DNA from 3 places in the Pseudoalteromonas sp. XMcav1-K genome. Region 1 is predicted to be linked to each of the others. Evidence: predicted binding sites of a transcription regulator. Region 1 holds the regulator's gene; each other region holds the start of a gene.
What was found. Region 1 encodes sigma-54, which starts transcription at its own class of promoters, with help from an activator protein. Its sites were predicted from a motif close to GTTGGCACGNNNNTNGNNT; they were not measured.
Positions count from the first base shown of each region.

Region 2: ACHSBP_RS18750 (PA2169 family four-helix-bundle protein) is a predicted target of sigma-54. The motif match lies at 1,753-1,771, and genes of this name have one in related genera.
Region 3: ACHSBP_RS01165 (flagellar assembly protein T N-terminal domain-containing protein) is a predicted target of sigma-54. The motif match lies at 1,625-1,643, and genes of this name have one in related genera.

Region 1 is NZ_JBIPJE010000037.1:8,517-11,795, reverse strand. Features, by position in the region: gene rapZ (RNase adapter RapZ) at 1-230, opposite strand, end outside; gene ptsN (PTS IIA-like nitrogen regulatory protein PtsN) at 246-701, opposite strand; gene hpf (ribosome hibernation promoting factor) at 703-990, opposite strand; gene ACHSBP_RS07595 (RNA polymerase factor sigma-54) at 1,013-2,509, opposite strand; gene lptB (LPS export ABC transporter ATP-binding protein) at 2,588-3,279, opposite strand, start outside.
Region 2 is NZ_JBIPJE010000050.1:407,591-410,869, reverse strand. Features, by position in the region: gene ACHSBP_RS18760 (BON domain-containing protein) at 1-505, opposite strand, end outside; gene ACHSBP_RS18755 (mechanosensitive ion channel family protein) at 779-1,672, shown strand; gene ACHSBP_RS18750 (PA2169 family four-helix-bundle protein) at 1,812-2,258, shown strand; gene ACHSBP_RS18745 (DUF1328 domain-containing protein) at 2,292-2,462, shown strand; gene ACHSBP_RS18740 (hypothetical protein) at 2,512-2,703, shown strand; gene ACHSBP_RS18735 (LysR family transcriptional regulator) at 3,132-3,279, opposite strand, start outside.
Region 3 is NZ_JBIPJE010000019.1:4,400-7,678, forward strand. Features, by position in the region: gene flgA (flagellar basal body P-ring formation chaperone FlgA) at 1-200, shown strand, start outside; gene flgM (flagellar biosynthesis anti-sigma factor FlgM) at 332-652, shown strand; gene flgN (flagellar protein FlgN) at 656-1,069, shown strand; gene ACHSBP_RS01160 (LPP20 family lipoprotein) at 1,098-1,565, opposite strand; gene ACHSBP_RS01165 (flagellar assembly protein T N-terminal domain-containing protein) at 1,677-2,825, shown strand; tRNA gene ACHSBP_RS01170 (tRNA-Arg) at 3,037-3,113, opposite strand; gene ACHSBP_RS01175 (FlgO family outer membrane protein) at 3,193-3,279, opposite strand, start outside.

The DNA.
Region 1 (3,279 bases):
AAACCAGGTAAATAGTCGAGTACTTCTTCTATTTCCTCTGGCTCTTTAGTCATATTACGAGCATCAACACTCACTGCAATTTTGTCGTATTTATCTGAAACTGAGCGGATCAACGAAGGCAATAAATTAACAGGAATATTGTCAACAACATAATACCCGAGATCTTCCAATACTCTGAGTGCGACTGTTTTTCCTGAACCAGAACGACCACTGACTAAAATAAGTTGCACTTACATCTCCCTTAGTTAACTCGCCTCACTACTAATGATTTGATATAGCTGATGATTATTTTCAGCGTGACGTAGTTGACGGCAAAACTGCTTATCTTTTAGTTTATCAGCGATGGTGGCTAAAGTCTGCAAATGTTGCTGGCACTTTTGTTCTGGTATGAGCAGTACGATAAAAATATCAACGTCTTTATCGTCGATGGCATCAAACGGAATAGGTGACTGATTTACAATTAAAAAGCCAATGGTATTTTGTAGGCCATCAATGCGGCCATGAGGAATGGCGAGGCCTTTACCAATACCCGTGCTACCTAGTTTTTCGCGTTGCAGCAAGGCTTCAAGAAACTCTTGAGAAGTAATATCAGGGGCTTGCTGATGGGCAAGGTCGCTAATAAATTCAAACAGTCTTTTTTTGCTATTAAAAAGGACCGCGGTTTTAGCGCAGTCCTCAGCAATAATATCGGTTAATTTCATTTTAGTGGCGAGAAAGTTTCTCTTTGTGCTTAATTACTTGGCGGTCTAGTTTGTCGACCAGGCCATCGATTGCTGCATACATATCTTGATGCTCGGTAGAGGCAAACAATTCGCCACCGTTAACATGCATAGTAGCTTCTGCTTTTTGTGATAGTTTTTCAATATCTAGAATAACGTGCACGTTATTTATATGATCAAAATGCCTCTCTAGTTTTGCAAATTTGTTAGTGACATAGTCTCTTAAAGAATCAGTAATTTCTACGTGACGACCTGTTAAGTTTAATTGCATAAGCATTTTCCTTCTATTTGGTCTAGATCAGGCTCTTGCGCTGATTAGACGGTGGTATGGATAGCGACTCACGGTATTTTGCGATAGTGCGTCGCGCCACTTTAATTCCTTGTTCTGCTAGTAAGTCGGTAATCTTGCTATCACTTAATGGTTTAGCTGGATTTTCCGCCGCAACTAGCTTTTTGATCAGTGCTCGAATCGCGGTAGATGAACACTCACCCCCATTTTCCGTGCTAACGTGGCTTGAAAAAAAGTATTTAAGCTCATAAATGCCACGTGGTGTATGCATGTATTTTTGCGTTGTTACACGCGAGATAGTCGACTCATGCATCTCGACCATTTCGGCAACGTCGTTTAAAACCATAGGTTTCATTGCTTCGTCACCATATTCAAAGAATGCCTGTTGTTGTTCAACAATGCAATTGGCTACTTTTAATAAAGTATCATTGCGACTTTCTAAGCTTTTAATAAACCATTTTGCTTCTTGTAAATGGTTGCGAATAAACTGGCTGTCAGTGCTTGATTTCATCGAGCGAGTAAGCGCAGCATATTGTTCATTCACGCGGATCTTTGGCATGCTATCGTTGTTTAAATCAACGCGCCAGCGTCCTTTAATTTTCTTTACTGAAACATCGGGAACCACATATTCAGGTTCTTCTTTTATGATGCTTTCAGCTGGTTTTGGATTAAGGCTATGTATTAATGTTAAGACTTCTTTTAACTCAGGCTCCTTGAGTTTAGCCTTCTTCATTATTGTACGATAATCACGTAATCCTAAAAGTTCCATATGGTTTGAGATTACGCTCTTTGTTTCGTTTAGCCAAGGGGTATTTTTGTCGTACTGATTGAGCTGGATCAATAAACATTCTTGTAACGAACGAGCAGCAATACCAACAGGGTCAAAGAGTTGAACGCGTTTAAGTACAGCTTCAACTTCGTCTAGTTCAATTTGTTCTTGGTCGTCAGATTGCTGTACCGCTTCTAAAATTTCTTCGCTACTTTGTGTTAAATAACCTGAATCGTCTACCGCCTCAACAATGGTGGTTGCGATCATCTCGTCGGTGTCGCTGAACGGCGTTAAGCGTAATTGCCACATTAAGTAATCTTGCAATGATTCGCTGGTTGAGCCTTGATACACAGTATCGTTGTCAGGAGCTGGGGCGTTACTGACAGAAACAGGTGCGGCGCTGATATAATCATCCCACGACACATCCATAGCTAAATCGTCAGAAATATTCTCGTTGCTAAGTGCGTCGCTTGATTCTATTTCACTTTGGCTTGGCGCTGCTTCAACATCATCGCTATTTATTGATTCGTCTTTGTTTGACTCAGTGTTTTCGTTGTTTTGTTTATCGTCACTGTAGTCAATGTCTTCTTCAAGTAAAGGATTGGCATCAAGCGCTTCTTGAATTTCTTGCTGCAAATCTAACGTACTCAGCTGCAACAAGCGAATAGCCTGTTGCAATTGTGGAGTCATTGTTAGTTGCTGCCCAAGGCGAAGCTGTAAAGATTGCTTCATGTAGTTATTCTAATCCTTCTTTCGATTTCAAGCCGCTAGTTAACAATTCAATTCCAAATTTAAGGCCTATAACTATTACTATAGTCTGAATTGTTCACCTAGGTATACATCGCGTACTTTTTGGTTGTTTAAAACGTCTTCAGCTGTGCCAGATGCGATTAATTCGCCGTGAGAAACAATGTAGGCTTTTTCACATACATCTAAGGTTTCACGCACGTTGTGGTCTGTTATTAACACGCCAATGCCGCGATTTTTCAAATGCTCAATTATTTTCTTTATATCTATCACTGAAATAGGATCAACACCAGCAAAAGGTTCATCTAACAGGATAAATTTGGGGTTTGCGGCTAATGCGCGCGCAATTTCCACACGACGACGTTCACCGCCCGACAATGCCATACCCTGTGAATCTCGGATATGGCCAATGTTAAATTCTTCTAATAAATCATCGAGCGCTTCTTCACGTTGCACACGATTAAGTTCTTTGCGTGTCTCTAGAATCGCCATGATGTTTTGATACACAGTAAGCTTTCTAAAAATCGACGATTCTTGCGGTAAATAACCAATACCTAAACGGGCGCGACTATGCATTGGTTGCAATGTAATGTCATTATCGTCAATACGAATAACGCCATTGTCGCTCGGTACTAAACCAACAATCATGTAAAACGTCGTTGTTTTACCGGCACCGTTAGGACCAAGCAAACCAACGATACTACCAGCTTTCACTTCTAAGCCAACATTTTTTACCACTTGGCGTGATTTGTAAC
Region 2 (3,279 bases), on a different contig from region 1:
TGGTAATTGCTAATTGCTTTTCAGCTTCTGAATCTACTTCACCTGTTAAGGTAACGTTTTGGTTTTCAACATCAACATCAATGCTCGTACCGCTAATATCTGTATCGAACAATAAGCGTGTTTTGATTACCGTTGCAATTTTTGCGTCTACAAAGTCAGACTCAATTTGACTGTCGTCTTTTTCTGACTTGTTTTTGCTATCTGGTATCACTGTTAAACGGTTTTCAACCTCTTTAACGCCGTCGATACCAATCACTAACTCTTGTGCCAGCTTTTTATCAACATCGTGATTTACTTTACCCGTTAGCGTTACCACGCCTTTATCTACATCGGTGTTAATATCAAACGAATTTAGCTGTGTATTGAAAAGTAAAGTTGCTTCAGCTTTACCATCAATCCAAGCGTCGCTTGCTTCTTTTTCCCACTGGTTGTCTTTCGCGTTTACTGAAAGAGCAGTTGTAGATAAAACAGTAACTAGTGCAAGTGTATTAAATGTACGATTCATAATAAATTTCCTTTTTGCTGAGTTCGATTTACTTAATGCATTTCACATACCAGAATTTTTAACATTAAATATCAACAACTTATATAAAAACAGAAATTTACCAATGTAGTATTTACATAACCAGTGTGAAAAATATCCATGTACCTTTTACACAAATACACCGCCCCATTATTACAAACGCCTCACAACACCTTAGCCTTACGCAATTTAGCTACGCTGGCATATAAACTGCGTACCCCAAGGTAACGTCATTACATTATTAAAGGAGCTGTTATGTCGATTACATTGGAGAAGTTTTGGTCTCTTATAAATGAAAAGCTCACTCATTGGCTTGAAATAACCATAAAGAATTTGCCCAACATGGTAATTGCGCTTGTTATCTTCATTGTGTTTTTAGTTTTATCTAAATGGATATCGGGTTGGATAAAGAAGTTACTTAACCGCATTTTTGAGTCATCACAAATTGCCGGCCTTATTACAGGCATTTGTCGCATGGTGATTATTGTTATTGGTTTCTTTTTCGCGCTCGACATTATGGGGCTGTCAAAAGCGGTGGCATCATTACTTGCGGGTGCGGGTATTATTGGCCTTGCTATTGGCTTTGCTTTTCAAGATATGACCGAAAACCTAATTGCAGGCATTGTAATGGGTATTCGTAAACCATTTCGCGTTGGCGACATTATAGAAGCGGGCGATACCTTTGGCACCGTAGAGCGTATTAACCTGCGCAATACTCTAATAGAGAACTTTTATGGTCAAATGGCCATAGTGCCCAACAAAATACTGTTTAAAAACGAGCTATTAAATTACTCGCGACTGCGTAAACGTCGTATAGAAGTACCTGTGGGGATTTCGTACGCAGACGATGTTGATAAAGCACGAGACGTGCTTACCGATGCTATTAATGATCTTGATGGCGTAATTAAACAATCTGAAACTGCAGTGTATGCCAGCGAGTTTGCTGACAGCTCAGTAAACCTGCTTGTATGGTTTTGGATAGACTACCCAGGCGAGATTGGCTTTATGGAAATGCGCCACAAAGCGGTTGCCACTATTCATAAAACACTTGAGCAAAACGACATTCTTATTCCGTTCCCAATCCGTACTTTGGACTTCAACGCAAAGGGTGGTCACTCTTTGCAAGATATACAGAGTCAAGATAAGTAAAAACTTCATAGTGCCTGTAAATGTGTCGCAGGCACTTTTCAACAAAACAATCTAAGCCATTGATTTTTAATATCTTAAATTTTGGCACATGCCATGCATTAATAGTTTGAACCGTTAAGAAAATTGAAAAGGAGCATTTATGTCAAACTCGAATTACAACTTAACCCCGGTAAAAGAGCTTGTTAAAGTTTTAAATGGCGGTATCGAATTTTATAAAAAAGCCAAAACAAAAGTCTCTAGCCAAAGTCTTGAAATCATCTTCGACCGCATGATTTCTGAGAAAGAGCGTGCCGCGGCTGAATTGCAACCATTAGTAGTGCTTGATGAAGGTGAAGTCGAAACGGACAGCGACTTAGTTGTATCAATGCGCGAAACATATACCAAGGTGTTGTCGGTAGTAAGTACTGATAAAGAGCATACTTACATTGCCCAACTTGAAGAAGTTGAAGACCGCGTGCTTGATAAAATTGAAGCTGCGCTTGAAGAGCCATTGCCAGCGCCTTACTTCAGTACGTTAAAACTGATTCAAAACAGCATGCAAGCGTGTCATGACGAGATGAAAGCATTGCAAGAAGTAACCGCTTAATAGTTAACCGAAACCGATAATTAAGGAGGATGTATGCTTGGTTGGTCACTTACATTTATTGTTTTAGCAATTGTTGCCGCACTTTTAGGATTTGGTGGCATTGCAGGCGCCGCAGCGAGTATCGCGAAAATTTTATTCTTTGTATTTGTCGCACTGTTGGTACTGTCGCTGATTTTACCCAGAATAAGGGCACCCAGGGCTTAAGCGGGCCAAAAACCGCTAATACTCAATTAATTTTATAAGGAAAAATATCATGAAAACATTAATGACAATGACAAAAGTAATTGCACTTGGTGCCGTATTTACACTAACGGGTTGTTCTGAAGGCCCAGCAGAGGATGCAGGCGAACGTATTGACGAAGCCATCACTGACGCGCAAAACAAAGCCGAAGACCTGTGTGAAAAAGCGAAAGAAGAGATCGGCAGCGAAGAACAAAACTGCTAATAGCTTTGCAACCACAGAGTTTATTAATCTGATTTAAACCCCAACGAGTAGGCCTAAGCGACTATCATTATCCCCAGATAGTCGCTTTTTTATTTTAAAATTTAAACTACACCACGTCATCAAGCCATAACACCTAAAAAATAACTCTCTGATATTTCATATATTAGGGTCTGTTGACCTTTCAAGTTCGTTTTTGCAGCAGTTTGATTGGGTTTTATCCAAGGCAGAGGCTGCGTGGCATAGTTATTCTATGTAAGCCAGCCGATAACACAGTAGAAAAGCCAATCAAGCGCTGCCGAACGGTTCTTTTGAGCGCACTTTTCTCATTGTTGCTCGATATTTGCTTAGATTACTAGGCCACACATCGAGCGCCGCGATAAAAGCACGCTCAAAGAGAACAAAAATAGAACAGCAAAGATCAACAGACCCTAATATGATTTACGCTTCAACCACTGTTCAAAATAAGTTAAAAATACTTTTACCTGCATTGGTAAATATTGTCTGCTTGCATAAATGGCTTGTACACCCACTACTTCAGTATCGCTGTGGTTAAACCCTCGTACGTATTCATCTAAT
Region 3 (3,279 bases), on a different contig from region 1:
ACTACAATTATATTTGTACTATTTGTAAAGGCGATAAAATTACTATTTTGGCAAGCTTTAAAGGCATGACAATTAAAACACAAGGTGAAGCGCTTGAAGATGGACGCATAGGCGACAACATTAGTATTCGCAATGTAAAATCTAAAAAGAAAATTCAGGCAAGAGTTTTAAACACTGAGCTGGTAAAAGTCACAATTTAGCGCTGTACTCTAGTAGAAATTTCAGGTTAAATAAGAGGTTACAAATTTAATAAAAATAGTGCATTTTTTATTAAAGGTTGTACCCGAGATGCCGATACATAAGATGTGAAATCTTAGTAGAGAGAACTGTCATGGTTAATCAAATAAATCAAGGCTCAAACAGCCAAGCAAACGTCAGGCTTGAAAGCTCTAAGCAGCAAGCGTCTGAAACTGCTAATAAACAAGTGCAAGTGAATACTGCTACTGCAAAGGCAACTAGCGATTCAGTGAGCATTACACCGCAAGCTCAACAGCTTAAAAAGCTAAATGAAAAAGCGGAGCAATCATCAGGTATTGATGAGAAAAAAGTAAACGAGCTTAAAAAAGCGATCGCTAACGGCGAATACAAAATTGATGCAGAGAAGCTTGCTGAAAATATCAATAAGCTTGAATTTAAACTTTTCGGTCGATAGTTTATGAATCTAGAACAGATATTAGCGCAACAACTTGATGAGTTGAATACTATGGCTGACATCCTAAAGCAGGAATTAGAAGCTATAGTTGCGCGCGATCATGAATCTTTAATATCTGTTGTTGAAAGCAAAGTTGCATCGTTGCAGTCCATTCAGCAACGTGACCAACACATTGCCAAATTAATCGATCAAGACGGTATTGATAAAGCAGAATATCAGCCAACAATCAACCAAATTAATCAGGTATTAGCTGACTGCAAAAAGCAGAATGATGTGAATCAAGTAGCAGCAAATCAAAGCCAGATTGCTTCACAAAAGTTGAAGAATATCTTATTTGGTAAAAGTCATACCGGATACGACAAAACGGGCAAATCTTTCTCTCTACCTAACCCGATTGCTCGCGGGCTAAAAGCGTAATCTGAATTTACTAATAAAAAGTAACCTGCTAGTAGTAGGTTACTTTTTTTACGTTTCTTGGTTTTGTTTGACCAATATATAAGTCATGTACCAATTTCATATCTAGCTCTACTTCTGTTGCATACGTATCACCCACAGCGTAGCTTTTTGTTACTTTCGCACCACGTACAACACCTTGTACACGTACTTTCAAAGTATCATTACTAGCGATTAGGCCTTTAACACTCGTTTGCGCGTCAACTTTTTGTCCGTAGACTTGTTCCGCAAGTTCACGATAAGCCTCAAGCTTTGATGCCTTCATTGCCATAATCGATTTTTGCTCGGTTGTTGTACCGGGTTGCAAACTGATCGGTGCATACCCTACCGCATATAGCACTGGGTAGTTATCTGGTGTTTGGTATTCATATTCAATATGTTTATCAAACAGTTGGCTACAGCCACCTAATAAATATAAGCTCGTTACCAGAGTTGACGTTTTGAAAATTGATTTCAACATGTTGCCACCATACAAATGCATATTACATTTGATTTAGCAATTTTCGCGCCACTGTATAGTTTGGTACAGAAATTGAATATACAGACTAAGGTTTAAATTGAGAGCTGCGCTATGCGACATCTAGTATTACTTCTTTTTATTGTGAGCTTTTCGTCTCATGCAATTTGGTATGAATCAACCGGCCAAGCCAAAATACGCAATGGTAATGTTGAGCAAGCTCGAATGATGGCAACCGAAAACGCTATTCAGCAAGCTTTACTCTTTTCAGGTGCGCAAGTTACTAGTCTACAGCAAGTGGTAAATGGCATTTGGCAAACACCAAGTACCCAAGTTTACTCTCATGGAGCAATCGATCAGATTGAAGTAATTGATGAAATTCAATCAGACAACACGCTCTCAATTACACTTAGACTAGATATTTTAGATAATAGCGAGACTTGCCAAAATTCATCGATTAAAAAGAATGTGGCTCTAACAAGAACAGGTTTTAAAACTCCGAGCCATGCAACTTATGGTCAAATTTTTGAATTACCAAAAGCATACAGCGAAAAGCTCGCAAAGCATTTGTATCAGTTTACCCATTTATTCAACACAAAAGCCGATATTAACCGTAAGCTTAATACCAAAAACCTGTTCACCGCGCATTTTGATGCCAACTCAAGCGCCCTTATTCAACAAATTGCCGACCAAAATAACAGTCAGTTTGTCTGGATATCGCAAATAGAAGACTTATCTCTTGGTGAGCAACAGAGTTCATCGTTAGCATTTTGGCAAAATAAAGCTTATGAACGTTTTTTCTCGATTAATACGGCGCTATACAATGGCTTAACTGGCGAACTGCTAAAACAAACACACTACGATACATTTGCCACTTGGCAAACCAAAAAAACAGCCCGTATCGATGTGAACAGTGAAAAATTTTGGACCATGCCTTATGGACAAGCAATATCAGATATCAACTTAAAGCTTGGCCAAGATTTAGCAAGCTATCTTGCCTGTATTCCAGCGCAAGCACGTATTTTAAGCGTGGATCACGATACCGTGATCATTAGCCTTGGCGCTGAAAATAATCTAGTGAAAGGACAAAAGCTGCAAGTAGCACTGCGCAAAGGGTTTAATCAAAAGCAGCTTATTGTTAATACTGATTACCAGTTGAGAGTCACTCAGATAAATCAAAACACCGCCATTGCCCAAGTGATAGGCGACAAACTCCTGGCAAACGTACAAATTGGTGATTTGGTTACGTTAGCAAGCTTCTAAGGGGCTAGGGCTAGGGCTAGGGCTAGAGCCAGAGCTTAGCATTTAGTTTTAATAACCTGTTCTATCGCAAAATAACTCGGGTTAAACACGTAACCTTCAAGAAATACGTTAATCACGCGGCTACATAGCAATAAAAGATAGCTCGATTTAAAAGACTGTTTAATGACGTTCAAATAACAAAAAAGACGGGTTAAAACTTTATAGGCGTTAATGGCGTTCCCGGCAGGAGTCGAACCTGCGACCCTTCGCTTAGGAGGCGAATGCTCTATCCAACTGAGCTACGAGAACAATATCATTTATTCAAGATTATCAAAGAGTAAAAAGAGAAAGCAAGCAACTTATAGGAACAACAGTTTACCTTTACGTGCTATTCATCAAATGCAACACTGTATGGGATGGTGTATTTGGCGCTGGCTATTATACGCTGGTCACTCAAGCTAGTAATGCGAGAGTT